DNA from 2 places in the Streptomyces poriticola genome. Region 2 is predicted to be linked to the other one. Evidence: riboswitches for the same ligand, from Rfam matches in the RefSeq annotation. Region 2 holds a riboswitch; the other holds the start of a gene.
The links. Region 2 has a riboswitch for S-adenosylmethionine ahead of V5O46_RS01075 (aminotransferase class V-fold PLP-dependent enzyme). Riboswitches for the same ligand answer to the same signal wherever they lie in the genome.
Positions count from the first base shown of each region.

Region 1 (7,532 bases), on a different contig from region 2:
CAGGGCCTCGCCCTCGACGTCCTCGGCGATGATCAGCAGCGGCTTGCCCGACTGCATGACCTTCTCCAGGAGCGGGAGCAGGTCCTTGACGTTGGAGATCTTGGAGTTGGCGATCAGGATGTACGGGTCGTCGAGGACGGCCTCCATACGCTCCATGTCGGTGGCGAAGTACGCCGAGATGTAGCCCTTGTCGAAGCGCATACCCTCGGTGAGCTCGAGCTCCAGACCGAAGGTCTGGGACTCCTCGACGGTGATGACGCCTTCCTTGCCGACCTTGTCCATGGCCTCGGCGATGAGCTCGCCGATCTGGGTGTCGGCGGCGGAGATGGAGGCCGTGGAGGCGATCTGCTCCTTGGTCTCGACGTCCTTCGCCTGCTCGAGCAGGGCGGCGGAGACGGCCTCGACGGCCTTCTCGATACCGCGCTTCAGGGCCATCGGGTTGGCGCCGGCGGCGACGTTGCGCAGGCCCTCCTTGACCAGGGCCTGGGCGAGCACGGTCGCGGTGGTCGTACCGTCACCGGCGACGTCGTCCGTCTTCTTGGCGACTTCCTTGACCAGCTCGGCGCCGATCTTCTCGTACGGGTCCTCGAGCTCGATCTCCTTGGCGATGGAGACACCGTCGTTGGTGATCGTGGGGGCGCCCCACTTCTTCTCGAGGACGACGTTGCGGCCCTTGGGGCCGAGGGTCACCTTGACGGCGTCCGCGAGCTGGTTCATGCCGCGCTCGAGGCCGCGCCGCGCCTCCTCGTCGAACGCGATGATCTTGGCCATGTGAAGTGGTCCCTCCAGGACTGGGGGTGATTCCTTCGGACCGCGCCCGCGCCCGCGACGGACGGCTCGCGGGCCTCGTGGTTCCTTGCCCCACCCGGCCCACGGGCCTCACCGACCCGGTCCTTCGCTGTCACTCTCACCTTCAGAGTGCTAACGCCAATGATTAGCACTCGCGCCCCCCGAGTGCAAGGTGCGCCCGCGAAGCGGGCTCATTGAGGGGTGGTGGCCGGGTGACGGGTGGGCGCAAGGTGCGCCCGCGAAGCGGGCTCGTCGAGGTGCGGGCCCGGGCATGCCGGAGGGCCCGCACCCGGGCGGGTGCGGGCCCTCCGATGAAGACCGTTCGCTGCGGTTGACCGCGCGTTTCAGGCGGTGACGCGAACCATGTCGGCCTGCGGGCCCTTCTGACCCTGCGAGATCTCGAACTCGACCCGCTGGCCCTCTTCCAGGGTGCGGTAGCCGTCCATCTGGATCGCGCTGTAGTGGACGAAAACATCCGCACCACCGTCGACCGCGATGAAGCCGTACCCCTTCTCCGCGTTGAACCACTTGACGGTGCCCTGAGCCATGCCTAACTCCCCTATTACTGGCCCTTGCACAGATCCGCACTTCGCGGATCCGGGTCAGACCTCACCCCCCAACGGTTGGGGGCGTGCGCCGGAACGCGTCGACCGCGGCTGAATGTATCTGTCCAACTGCCGTCTGCAACAGGTCAATCGGACGAGAATTCTGGACGCACCCGGTCCGGAATGTGGCGAGAATTCGTGCGATTCCGGGGCAAGTCGGGCCGGGCGAACGGAGCAAAAGCCGCGAAAGACACCCGGAGTTTGGCTGCATCTTGTCGGGCGTGCGGCAGGAATTCAGGGCTTCCGACCGCACGATCCGGAGCGCGTTCCCCAACTGTACCGCGCTCAATCACACGGAATTGCCCCCTCCGCATCTCTCACGGAGGGGGCAATAGGGAAAACCCTATGTCACCAACATTACCGTTGGTAACGGACGTTCCGGTCAGCCGCCGGCGACCGCCGGGATGATGGAGACTCCGGCCCCGTCCGGGGTCGCCGTCTCGAGGCCCTGCTCGAACCGGACGTCGTCGTCGTTGACGTAGACGTTGACGAAGCGGCGCAGCTTGCCCTGGTCGTCCAGGACCCGCGCAGCGATCCCGGTGTGGTTCTTCTCCAGGTCCTCGATGACCTGCGCGAGGGTCGTCCCCTCGGCGCTCACCTCGGCCCGGCCGCCGGTGTAGGTGCGCAGGATGGTGGGGATGCGGACGGTGACGCTCATTGCTGGTGACCTCCGGTCGGGTAGCGCCCCGGGGGCGCGGGGCTGTGGTGGATGTGCGGCTGCCGCCGCCCGGGCGCGCGGCCGGCCCCCGCCCGGCCCGCGGACGCCGTACAGGCGGCTGTTACGCGAGACCGGCCTCATGGAACGCGTCGAGGTTCGGGCGGATCGTCGCGGTGAGCCCGGTGCCCGCCACCGCGTCCAGCGTCTTCAGGCCGTCACCCGTGTTGAGGACCACCGTGGACCGGGCCGGGTCGAGGAGACCGTTCTCGATCAGCTTCTTCGTGACGCCGACCGTCACACCCCCCGCGGTCTCCGCGAAGATCCCCTCGGTCCGCGCCAGCAGCTTGATCGCATCGACGACCTGCTCGTCCGTCACGTCCTCCACCGCACCACCCGTACGCCGGGCGATGTCGAGGACGTACGGCCCGTCCGCCGGATTGCCGATGGCCAGCGACTTGGCGATGGTGTCCGGCTTCTGGGGGCGTACCACGTCGTGGCCGGCCTTGAAGGCCGCGGACACCGGTGAGCAGCCCGCGGCCTGCGCGCCGAAGATCTTGTACGGCCGGTCCTCCACCAGCCCGAGCCTGATCAGTTCCTGCAGCCCCTTGTCGATCTTCGTGAGCTGCGAGCCGGAGGCGATCGGGACGACGATCTGGTCGGGCAGCTGCCAGCCGAGCTGCTCGCAGATCTCGTACGCCAGGGTCTTCGACCCCTCCGCGTAGTACGGCCGCAGATTGACGTTGACGAAGCCCCAGCCCTCGCCGGCCGGGTCGCCGATCAGCTCGGAGCAGAAGCGGTTCACGTCGTCGTAATTGCCCTCGATGCCGACGAGTTCACCGCCGTACACCGCGGCCATGACGACCTTGCCCTGCTCCAGGTCGTGCGGGATGAACACGCAGGAGCGGAAGCCGGCGCGGGCGGCGGCGGCACCGACGGCGCCGGCCAGGTTGCCGGTGGAGGAGCAGGACAGCGTGGTGAAGCCGAAGACCCGGGCGGCCTCCAGCGCCTGGGCGACGACCCGGTCCTTGAAGGAGTGGGTCGGGTTGCCGGAGTCGTCCTTGATGTAGAGCCCGCCGGTGATCCCCAGTTCGCGGGCGAGGTTGCCGGCCTCGACCAGCTTGGTCCAGCCGGGGTTGAGGTTCGGCTTGCCGGCCACGTCCGCCGGGACGGGCAGCAGCGGTGCGTAACGCCAGATGTTCGCGGGGCCGGCCTCGATACGCGCCCGCAGCTCCTCCGTGTCGTAGGCGGAGAAGTCGTAGGCGATCTCCAGCGGGCCGAAACACTCCTCGCAGGCGAAGACCGGGCCGAGCGGCACGCGGTGGCCGCACTCGCGGCAGGAGAGCGCCGCGGCGGGACCGAGATCCACGGCGGAGGCGGCGGAGTCGGTGTCGGTGTCGGTGTCGGTTGCAACAGTCTGCACAGCCATGTGAGGCGAGGCCCTTTCTCCTCATCTTCCCCACGACGCATCTCGCCGTGAGACGGACTTGGCACCTTCCCGAGCCGGGAGCCTCGCGGAGACCTGTCGCGCCGAGATCGGCAGCGGTCTACGAGTACCGGCTGGAGGGTTGCCGGGGCTTCATCGGGCCGTGTCCCTCTGCCCCTCTGGATGAGCTGTATGCGGTTGTGGCCGCGGTGACCCCGACATGCGACGGTCATCCGCGTTGTTCAAGACTGTAACCGAAGGCCAGGACCATTGAGATAGTCGTCCGAACCGCGAGACGGGCGGCACGCACGCGTGCCGGTCCGACAGGGAGGAGCCGCTGATCGTGCTGGAAGAAGTCGAGCGCTGGCTGATCGCACGCTCCTGGTCCGTGAGCGACCGGCCGCTGCACCAGATCATGACGGCCAAACGCGCCACCGGCCAGTCGGTCAGCGTCGTGCTCCCCGCCCTGAACGAGGAGGAGACCGTCGGCGACATCGTCGCGGTCCTCCGCCACGACCTGGTGGAGCAGGTGCCGCTGGTCGACGAGATCGTGGTCGTCGACTCCGGCTCGACCGACCGCACGGCGCAGGTGGCCGCGGCGGCCGGGGCCCGGGTCGTCCACCGGGACGCGATCCTGCCCCGGATCCCGGCGGTGCCCGGCAAGGGCGAGGTGCTGTGGCGGTCGCTGCTGGTCACCGGCGGTGACATCGTCTGCTTCGTCGACGCCGACCTGCGCGAGTTCTCCTCCGACTTCGTCTCCGGGATCGTCGGCCCGCTGCTCACCGACCCGGAGGTGGCGCTGGTCAAGGCCATGTACGACCGTCCGCTGGGCGGCGCGCCCGGTCAGGGCGGCCGGGTCACCGAGCTCATGGCGCGTCCGCTGCTGAACATGCACTGGCCCCAGCTGGCCGGCTTCGTCCAGCCGCTGGGCGGCGAGTACGCGGCCCGCCGGTCCCTGCTGGAGCAGCTGCCCTTCCCCGTCGGCTACGGCGTGGAGCTGGGGATGCTGGTCGACGCCCTGCACCTGGCGGGGCTGGACGCCCTGGCCCAGGTGGACGTCGGGGTGCGCAAGCACCGGCACCAGGACGGCCAGGCCCTGGGCCGGATGGCCGCCGCGATCTACCGCACCGCCCAGCTCCGGCTGGCCCGCGGCCACCTCGTCCGGCCCTCCCTCACCCAGTTCGAGCGTGCGGAGGACGGTTTCGAGCCACGCACCTACTCGGTGGACACCGAGGAGCGGCCGCCGATGGCGGAGATCCCGGAGTACGCGGCCCGGAAGGTGGCCTGAGCGCGGCGGCCGGCTGCGTCGTCAGCCGGGGACACCGTCCGACCAGCGCCAGCGGCCGGCGCTGTCCCTGCTGCAGGTGAGGTACTCGCCACCGCGTCCGTGGGTGCTCAGTCCGCGGTGCCGCTTCGCGCAGAACTGACCGTCGGCGTAGCAGTTGCCGGCCGGGCTCATGATCGCGCAGTCCTGGCTGCCGCCGCCCCCGGTCGAGCCGCCGCCCGACGAGCCGCCGCCCGACCCGGACGTGCGGGTCTCCGCCGGCGTCGGTGCCGGTGCCGGCGTGTGCAGCAGTTCCCCGGCGCAGTCGCGGCCGTCGCGCGGGACGGTGAACGCCACGTCGAAGGAGCCGTTCAGGTCGTCGGGGTCGTCGATCTGGCCGCAGACCTCCTCGCCGGTCCGCCAGGAGGAGGCCCGTTGTCCGCCGCCGTCCAGGGTCAGGCCGGTGTCCTGGAGGTAGACGGCGTGGGCCAGGCCCGCCGACTTCGCCGCGGAGACGGCCGAGCCGATCGTCCGGCCGGTCTGGTCCGGCAGCGTGGCGGCGGCCGGAGGAGGGGTCGGCGTGGGGGTCGGGGTCGGCGTGGGGGTCGGGGTCGGCGTGGGGGTCGGGCTCGGCGTGCTGCCGGTGGTCGCCGAGGCCTGCACGGGGGCGGCCGACGCAGGCCCTTCGTCCGCCGTCGTGCTGCCGTCACCGCTGCCGCAGCCGGCCAGCACGAGCGAGGAGGCGGCGAGCAGGGCGGTGGTGCCGAGGGTGCGGCGGAGACGTACGAGATGCATGACGCATCCTCAGCCCCTTCACATCACCCACACAAGTGATGTGACCGAATCGCAGCCGGACGGCGTGTGGGAACGTTTGAGCGTTTCCGGGCCGGGCTAGGTTGAGGGCTATGGCTTCGACGTTCGGTGCTGCCCGGGTCCTGGTGGCCTCCAACCGTGGGCCGGTCTCGTACGAGGTCCGGGAGGACGGCTCGCTGCAGGCGAAACGGGGCGGCGGAGGGCTGGTCTCCGGGCTGTCCGCGATCGGTCCGGACGCGGGGGCGCTGTGGGTGTGCTCGGCGCTCGGCGACGGCGACCGTGCGGCGGTGCGGCGCGGCACCGGTGAGCCGGGCGTACGGATGCTGGACATCCCGGCCGAGGTGCACACCGACGCCTACAACGGCATCGCCAACTCGGTGCTGTGGTTCGTCCACCACATGCTCTACCAGACCCCGCTGGAGCCGGTCTTCGACGCGGAGTTCCGGCGGCAGTGGGCGTCGTACGAGACGTACAACCGGGCCTTCGCCGAGGCGCTGGCCGAGGAGGCCGCCGAGGGCGCGGTCGCGATCGTGCAGGACTACCACCTGGCGCTGGTCCCGGGGATGCTCCGCGCTCTCCGGCCGGACCTGCGCATCGGCCACTTCTCGCACACACCGTGGGCGCCGGTGGAGTACTTCCGGATGCTGCCCGACGACATCGCCGGGCAGCTGCTGCGCGGCATGCTGGGCGCCGACCGGCTCGGGTTCCTGACGCACCGCTGGGCCGAGGCGTTCACGCGGTGCTGCGAGACGCTGGTCGGCGGGCTCGGGGACACCCGGATCGGGGTGCACGGCCTCGGTGCCGACGCGGAGTTCCTGCGGCGGCGGTCGCACGAGGCCGACGTGGACGAGCGGCTGGCGGCGCTGCGGGCGGAGATCGGCACGGGTCCGGAGGGGACCGCCCGGAAGGCGATCGTCCGGGTGGACCGGACCGAGCTGTCCAAGAACATCGTGCGCGGGCTGCTGGCCTACCGGCAGCTGCTGGCCGACCGGCCGGAGTGGCGCGAGCGGGTGGTGCACGTCGCGTTCGCCTATCCGTCGCGGCAGGACCTCGCCGTGTACCGGGACTACACCGCCGAGGTGCGGCGGGTGGCCGAGGTGATCAACGGCGAGTACGGGACGGCGGGGTGGACGCCGGTCGTGCTGCATGTGAAGGACGACTTCGCCCGGTCCCTCGCGGCGTACCGGCTGGCGGACGTGGCCCTGGTGAACCCGGTCCGGGACGGCATGAACCTCGTCGCCAAGGAGGTGCCGGTCGTCTCCGACGAGGGGTGCGCCCTGGTGCTGTCACGGGAGGCGGGGGCGTACGAGGAGCTGGGCGAGGACGCGGTCGTCGTCAACCCCTACGACGTGACGCGCACGGCGCAGGCCCTGCACGAGGCGCTCACCATGCCCCCGGGCGAGCGCGCCGAACGCTCCAAGCGCCTGACCGCGGCGGCGACAGCCCTGCCCCCGGGCCGGTGGTTCGTCGAGCAGCTGACGGCGCTGCGGGGCTGAGGGACAGGCGTTCCGGGCCGCCTGCCGCGCCCGGCCTCCGCGGGTCAGGTGAGGTGGCTCGCCAGGGTCCGCAGCAGGCCCACCACCCCCGCCGGGCCGTCGACCACCACGTCCGCCTGTTCGCTCAGGGCCGTGACCTCGTCGCTGCCGCTGCAGACCAGGAGGCCGGGGGTGCCGTCGGTGCGGAGGGCGGCGACGGCGGAATAGGCCGGGAGGTCGCCGAGGTCGTCGCCGGCGTAGAGGACCGCGGCGGCGCCGGTGGCGCGGACGTGGTCCAGGAGGGCGACGCCCTTGTCCATGCCGGGCGGGCGCAGCTCCAGGACCAGGCGGCCCGGTTCGACGATCAGGCCGTGGCGGGTTGCGAGGTCGGCCAGCGGGGTGCGCAGCGCCTCGAAGGCGGCCTGCGGGTCGCCCGCGCGGCGGGTGTGCACGGCCACCGCACGGCCCTTGTCCTCGGTCCAGGCGCCCTGCCCGGCCCCGGACC
Region 1 is NZ_JBAGKH010000003.1:442,988-450,519, forward strand. Features, by position in the region: gene groL (chaperonin GroEL) at 1-771, opposite strand, end outside; gene V5O46_RS07100 (cold-shock protein) at 1,134-1,337, opposite strand; gene V5O46_RS07105 (MoaD/ThiS family protein) at 1,777-2,052, opposite strand; gene thrC (threonine synthase) at 2,174-3,478, opposite strand; SAM riboswitch class I at 3,497-3,665, opposite strand; gene V5O46_RS07115 (glucosyl-3-phosphoglycerate synthase) at 3,819-4,763, shown strand; gene V5O46_RS07120 (hypothetical protein) at 4,785-5,534, opposite strand; gene V5O46_RS07125 (alpha,alpha-trehalose-phosphate synthase (UDP-forming)) at 5,645-7,048, shown strand; gene otsB (trehalose-phosphatase) at 7,093-7,532, opposite strand, start outside.
Region 1: linked by a shared signal. The riboswitch ahead of thrC (threonine synthase) and the one ahead of V5O46_RS01075 (aminotransferase class V-fold PLP-dependent enzyme) in region 2 are both predicted to bind S-adenosylmethionine.

Region 2 (7,532 bases):
GCTCCCGCGCACATCCCAGAAGCATCGACGCAGAAGATCCTGACACCGGGGTAATCCGTGAAAAAGCTCTCCGCACGACGACGCCATCCGCTGGCGGCACTCGTCGTCCTACTCCTCGCGCTGGCATGCACCGGGGGGCTCTACGCCGTGGCCGCACCAGCGGACAAGGCGCAGGCCGACGTAACGGCCCAGTCCCTCGCCATCGACGAGGGCAAGAAGCTCTATGCCGTCGGCTGCGCCAGCTGTCACGGCACCGATGGTCAGGGCACCACCGACGGCCCCAGCCTGGTGGGCGTGGGCGCCGCGGCCGTGGACTTCCAGGTGGGCACCGGCCGCATGCCGGCGCAGCAGCCGGGCGCGCAGGTTCCGCGCAAGAAGGTCATCTACTCGCAGGCCGAGATCGACCAGCTCGCGGCGTACGTCGCCTCGCTGGGCGCCGGCCCGGCCATCCCGACCGAGGAGCAGTACGGCGCCGAGGGCGCGGACATCGCCGAGGGCGGCCTGCTGTTCCGCACCAACTGCGCGCAGTGCCACAACTTCACCGGCAAGGGCGGTGCCCTGACGCACGGCAAGTACGCACCCGACCTCGAGGGCGTCGACCCGAAGCACCTCTACGAGGCCATGCAGACCGGCCCGCAGAACATGCCGTCCTTCCCCGACACCGTGCTCACCGAGCAGAACAAGAAGGACATCATCGCGTACCTGAACGCGGTCAACAGCGGTGAGACCGTCTCCCCCGGCGGCCTCTCCCTGGGCGGCCTCGGGCCGGTCAGCGAGGGCCTCTTCGGCTGGATCTTCGGCCTCGGTAGCTGCATCGCCGTCGCTGTGTGGGTCGCCGCTCGGACCGCAAAGGCCAAGAAGTCATGAGTAGCCAAGACATTCCCGAAGAGAACCTGCCCGCAGAGCGGTCCGCAGGACACGACGACAACGCGCACGGCGAGCTGGGCGTCGCGGACGACCGGAACCCGTTCGCGGACCCGGGGCTGCCGCCCCACGAGCACCGGATCCAGGACGTCGACGAGCGGGCCGCCAAGCGCTCCGAGCGCTCCGTCGCCCTGATGTTCACGGTGTCCATGCTGGCGACCGTCGGCTTCATCGCCGCGTTCGTGGCGATCCCGCACGACAAGTCGATCTACGTCTGGCCGATCGGGCACCTCAACGCGCTCAACTTCGCGCTGGGCCTGACCCTGGGCGTGGCGCTGTTCTGCATCGGTGCCGGTGCCGTCCACTGGGCGCGCACCCTGATGTCCGATGTGGAGATCGCCGACGAGCGTCACCCGATCGAGGCATCCCCCGAGGTCCGCGAGAAGGTCTTCGCCGACTTCAAGCAGGGCTCCAAGGAGTCCGGGATCGGCCGTCGCAAGCTGATCCGCAACACCATGTTCGGCGCCCTGACGCTGGTGCCGCTCTCCGGTGTCGTGCTGCTGCGCGACCTCGGCCCGCTGCCCGAGGACAAGCTGCGCCACACCCTGTGGTCCAGGGGCAAGCTGCTCATCAACCAGAACACGCACGAGCCGCTGCGTCCCTCCGACATCGCGGTGGGCTCGCTGACCTTCGCCATGCCGGAGGGTCTGGACGAGCACGACCACGGGTTCATGAACGAGATCGCCAAGGCCGCCCTGATGATCGTCCGGATCCAGCCGGAGGACATCAAGGACAAGCGCGAGCTCGAGTGGTCGCACGAGGGCATCGTCGCCTACTCGAAGATCTGCACCCACGTCGGTTGCCCGATCTCCCTGTACGAGCAGCAGACGCACCACGTCCTGTGCCCCTGCCACCAGTCCACCTTCGACCTCTCCGACGGCGCCCGGGTGATCTTCGGTCCCGCCGGTCACGCTCTGCCGCAGCTGCGTATCGGCGTGAACGACGAGGGCTACCTCGAAGCGCTCGGCGACTTCGAAGAGCCCGTCGGTCCTTCCTTCTGGGAGCGCGGATGAGCACTACATCCAATGAACAGCCCCGCTCTCGCGGGAAGGCACCGGCCGGCGAGCGCGTCGCCGACTGGGCCGACGGCCGGCTCGGGATCTACTCCCTGGCCAAGGCCAACATGCGCAAGATCTTCCCGGACCACTGGTCCTTCATGCTGGGCGAGATCTGCCTCTACAGCTTCATCATCATCATCCTCACGGGTGTGTACCTGACGCTGTTCTTCCACCCGTCGATGAACGAGGTGGAGTACCACGGCAGCTACATCCCGATGCAGGGCCAGCTGATGAGCGAGGCCTACAAGTCGACGCTCGACATCAGCTTCGACGTGCGCGGCGGTCTGCTGATCCGGCAGATCCACCACTGGGCGGCGATCATCTTCCTCGCCGGCATGTTCGTGCACATGATGCGCGTCTTCTTCACCGGCGCGTTCCGCAAGCCGCGTGAGATCAACTGGCTGTTCGGCTTCCTGCTGTTCGTCCTGGGCATGTTCACCGGTTTCACCGGCTACTCGCTCCCGGACGACCTGCTCTCCGGTACCGGTGTCCGCTTCACCCAGGGCGCGATCCTGTCCGTGCCGATCGTCGGCACGTACATCTCGATGTTCCTGTTCGGCGGCGAGTTCCCCGGCGACGACTTCATCGCCCGGTTCTACTCGATCCACATCCTGCTGCTGCCGGGCATCATGCTCGGCCTGGTGGTGGGCCACCTGATCCTGGTCTTCTACCACAAGCACACGCAGTTCGCGGGCCCCGGCAAGAACAACAAGAACGTCGTCGGCATGCCGCTGCTGCCGGTGTACATGGCCAAGGCCGGCGGCTTCTTCTTCCTGGTCTTCGGCCTCATCGCGGCCCTGTCCGCCGTCGCGTCGGTCAACCCGATCTGGAACCTGGGCCCCTACCGGCCGGACCTGGTGTCCACCGGCGCCCAGCCCGACTGGTACATGGGCTTCGCCGAGGGCCTGGTCCGCGCCATGCCCGGCTGGGAGGTCAACTTCTGGGGCCACACGCTGGTGCTCGGCGTGTTCGTGCCACTGGTGATCTTCGGCCTGTTCCTCGGCGCGATCGCCCTGTACCCGTTCATCGAGTCCTGGGTCACCGGGGACAAGCGTGAGCACCACATCCTGGACCGCCCGCGCAACGCCCCGACCCGCACCGGCTTCGGTGTCGCCTGGATCACCGCGTACATGATCATGCTGATCGGCGGTGGCAACGACATCGTGGCCACGCACTTCGACCTGTCGATCAACGCGGTCACCTGGTTCGTCCGCATCGGCTTCTTCGCCGGTCCGGTCATCGCGTTCGTGATCACCAAGCGGATCTGCCTCGGCCTGCAGCGCCGGGACAAGGAGAAGGTGCTGCACGGTCGCGAGACCGGCATCATCAAGCGCCTGCCGCACGGTGAGTTCATCGAGGTGCACGAGCCGCTCAGCCAGGAGGCGCTGCACAACCTCACGGCGCACGACCAGTACCAGCCGGCCGAGATCGGCCCGGAGGTCGACGAGAACGGCGTCCGCCGCAAGGTGAAGGGCTCCGAGAAGCTCCGCGCCAAGCTCAGCAACGCCTACTACGGCGAGGGGAACCAGATTCCCAAGCCGACCGTCGAGGAGTACCAGGAGATCACCAGCGGCCACGGCCACCACTGATCCTCCCGCGTCGCCACATCCGCCAGGGGCCCCGTCCGGTGTTCGGACGGGGCCCCTGGCCGTGCCGCGGGGTCGATAGGGTGGAGCCTGTCCCCGGACTCCGGCCCGCCGGATTCCCGTCTACGACCCAGGAGCGGCTGATGAGCGCTGTGACCCCCGCTGGAGGCGACACCGCGGCGGGCCGCACCTGGCCCGCCCTGCTGAACGGTCTGCTCGGCGGCCGTGACCTGACGGCGGACGACACCGCCTGGGCGATGGACCTGATCATGCGCGGCGAGGCCACCGACGCGCAGATCGCCGGGTTCGCGGTGGCGCTGCGCGCCAAGGGCGAGACCGTCGAGGAGATCACCGGTCTGGTCCGCACGATGTACGACCACGCCAGGGTGATCGAGGTGCCGGGGGACACCGTCGACATCGTCGGCACCGGCGGCGACGGCGCCAGGACCGTCAACATCTCCACCATGTCCGCGATCGTCGTGGCAGGCACCGGCGCCAAGGTCGTCAAGCACGGCAACCGCGCCGCGTCCTCGGCCTCCGGCGCCTCCGACGTGCTGGAGAAGCTCGGCGTCAACCTGGAGCTGACACCGCAGCGGGTGGCGGAGGTCGCCGAGGAGGCCGGGATCACCTTCTGCTTCGCCGTGAAGTTCCATCCGTCGCTGCGGCATGTGGCCGCCGCCCGCGGCCAGCTCGGCATCCGGACCGTGTTCAACTTCCTCGGTCCGCTGACCAACCCCGCCAAGGTGCGCGCCCAGGCCATCGGCGTCGCCGACGCCCGGATGGCGCCGATCATCGCCGGTGTCTTCGCCGAGCGCGGCAACTCCTCGCTGGTGTTCCGCGGCGACGACGGCCTCGACGAGCTGACCACCACCGCCACCTCCCGGGTGTGGGAGGTCCGCGACGGCAAGGTCGCCGAGGAGACCTTCGACCCGCGCGACGTCGGCATCGAGCTGGTCCCGGTGGAGGCGCTGCGCGGCGCCGACGCCTCGTACAACGCGGACGTGGCCCGGCGGCTGCTCGACGGCGAGCAGGGCCCGGTGCGCGACGCGGTGCTGCTGAACTCGGCGGCGGCCCTGGTGGCGCTCCGGCCGGGCACCGGCCCGCTGACCGACCGGATCCGCGCCGGGATGGCCAAGGCCGCCGAATCCATCGACTCGGGGTCCGCCAAGCGGATTCTGGAGCACTGGGTGGCGGCCAGCAACGCCTGAACACCGCCCCGTGGACGAGCCGTACGTCCCGCGATCCGGACCCGGGTTGCGGGACGTCGATCGTGTCGCGTACTTTCCTCCCAGGTCATGAGCGACAGTCATGCGGCCCCGGCCGACTGTCCGGCAACCCTCCGTCCGTGGCGGGGTGCCCCGGGTGAGGACCAGGTCGCGGACAGCAGGGTCTGCGGCAAGCGCGGACCCCTCACACGCCGCTGATCGGGGCGTGGGGCCAGGGGTCCTGGTCGTTCGAGGGAGCCTTCCGTGAATCAGCGAATGCGCTAGGGCCGCCGAGCCCCGCCTCCGCACCCCTTTCGCCATTCCCTTCCACGCTCGAGCCGTGCGCGCTCGCGTGGTGGGTTCCGCCTGCCTGTACGGGAGTACCCCCATGTCTGTCACCACCGCTGCCGCCGACCGGTCCGTCCGTACCCCGCTGCCCGTGCTGGGCCGGGATGTCACCGTCCCGCTCGTCACCGGCGGCGAGGTCGGCTACGCCGCCCTCGACTACGCGGCCAGCGCGCCCGCGCTGCAGCGGGTCTGGGACGACGTCGCGGCCTACGCGCCGTACTACGGCAGCGTGCACCGCGGCGCCGGATACCTGTCGCAGCTCTCCACCGACCTGTTCGAGAACGCCCGCCGGGCCGTCGCCGGGTTCCTCGACTGCCGCGACGGGGACCAGGTGGTCTTCACCCGGTCCACCACCGACTCCCTCAACCTGCTCGCCGCCGCACTCCCGGCCGGCTGCCGGGTGTTCGTCTTCGAGACCGAGCACCACGCCTCGCTGCTGCCCTGGCGGGACGCCGACGTCACCTACCTGGACGCCCCGCGCACCCCCCGCCGGGCGGTGGAGACCCTGGAGCGCGCCCTCGCCGACCGCGAACCGTACGGCCCCGCACTGGTCTGTGTCACCGGCGCCTCCAACGTCACCGGCGAGCTGTGGCCGGTGCGCGAGCTGACCGCCGCCGCGCACGCCCACGGTGCCCGTATCGTCCTGGACGCCGCGCAGCTCGCCCCGCACCACCCGGTGAGCGTGACCGACCTGGACGTCGACTGGGTCGCTTTCTCCGGACACAAGCTGTACGCCCCCTTCGGCTCCGGGGTGCTGGCCGGCCGCGCCGACTGGCTGCGCGCGGCCGAGCCGTACCTGGCGGGCGGCGGCGCCAGCCGCAGGGTCGGCCGGCGCGCCGACGGGGGAGTGGACGTCGAGTGGCACGACAGTGCCGCCCGGCACGAGGCCGGCTCGCCCAACGTGATCGGTGCCTACGCCATCGCCTCCGCCTGCCGGGCGCTCACCGAGGCCGGGTTCGACACGCTGGTCGCCCGCGAGGGCCGGCTGATCGACACCGTCCGGGAAGGCCTCGCCGACGTCCCTGAGGTGCGGTTCCTGTCCCTCTTCGGCGACGACGCGCCCAGGGTCGGAGTGCTCTCCTTCGTCGTCGACGGCTGGAACAGCTCCCACTTCGCCGCCGCGCTGTCCGCCGAGTACGGCATCGGGGTGCGCGACGGGCTGTTCTGCGCCCACCCGCTGGTGCGCACCCTGCTCGGCAGCGACCCGCAGACGCAGGGCGAGTGCGGGTCGCCCGAGGCCGCGCCCGGCGAGAAGTCCCTCAACGCCATCCGGGTCAGCTTCGGCGCGGGCACCCCGGACGAGCACGTCGAGCGGTTCGTGACCGCCGCACGGGAGCTGGTGCGCAACGGTGCCCGGTGGAACTACCGCACCGAGGACGGCCGTTGCGTCCCTGACACCTCGGGCGCGTGAGCCGGCAGCCGCGCGCCCAGCAGGATCATCCGCAGAGCCCGCTCCGTGGCGTCCGTGAGCAGTTCCGCGCCCCGCACCAGCGCCTCCGCCAGGGCCATCGGCGCGGGCAGGATGCCGTGGCAGGCGTCCACCCCCGGCACCTCCTGCGCGCCCTCGCCGAGGGTGCCGGCCAGGGCCAGCACCGGACGCCCGTAGCGCTTGGCCCGGCGGGCGACCTCGGCCGGTACCTTGCCGCGCGGCGTCTGGTGGTCCAGGGCGCCCTCGGCGGTCAGCACCAGGTCGGCGCGGGCCAGGCGCTCGTCCAGGTCCAGCTGGTCCAGCAGCACCTCGAAGCGGGGCAGCAGCGTGCCGCCCAGGGCCGCCAGGCCCGCGCCCAGCCCGCCGGAGGCGCCGGTGCCGGGGCCGGAGCGCAGATCGGTGCCGGTCCCGGCCAGGTCCCGGGTGAGGACGTACGCCCAGTTCTCCAGCCCGGCCGAGAGCTGCTCGACCTGCGCCGGGGTGGCGCCCTTCTGCGGGCCGAACACCCGGGCCACACCCCGCTCGCCGCACAGCACGTTGAACGGGTTGCAGGCCACGACCAGCTCGACGTCGCGCAGCCGGGGGTCCAGACCGGTCCGGTCGATCCGCGCCAGGCGGGTCAGCTCCCGCCCGCCGGGCGGCAGTTCGAAGCCGTCCGCGTCCAGCAGCCGGGCGCCGAGGGCCTGGAGCGCTCCGGCGCCCCCGTCCGAGGTGCCCGAGTCACCGCAGCCGACCAGGATGCGCCGCACCCCGGTGTCCAGCGCGGCGCGGATCAGTTCGCCGACGCCGTACGTGGTGGTGGCGCCCGGGTCGCGCAGGGCACGCGGCACCAGGGCGAGGCCCGCCACCGCCGCCATCTCCACCACCGCCGTGTCCCGGGAGCCGAGCAGCGCGAAGTGGGTGCCGACCCGCTCGCCGACCGGGCCGGTCGCGGCCAGCGCCACCAGCCGTCCGCCGGTCGCGGCGGCCAGTGCGACCGCGG
Region 2 is NZ_JBAGKH010000001.1:245,757-253,288, reverse strand. Features, by position in the region: gene qcrC (cytochrome bc1 complex diheme cytochrome c subunit) at 58-867, shown strand; gene qcrA (cytochrome bc1 complex Rieske iron-sulfur subunit) at 864-1,937, shown strand; gene qcrB (cytochrome bc1 complex cytochrome b subunit) at 1,934-3,571, shown strand; gene trpD (anthranilate phosphoribosyltransferase) at 3,712-4,776, shown strand; SAM riboswitch class IV at 4,860-4,976, shown strand; gene V5O46_RS01075 (aminotransferase class V-fold PLP-dependent enzyme) at 5,162-6,532, shown strand; gene V5O46_RS01070 (glycerate kinase) at 6,484-7,532, opposite strand, start outside.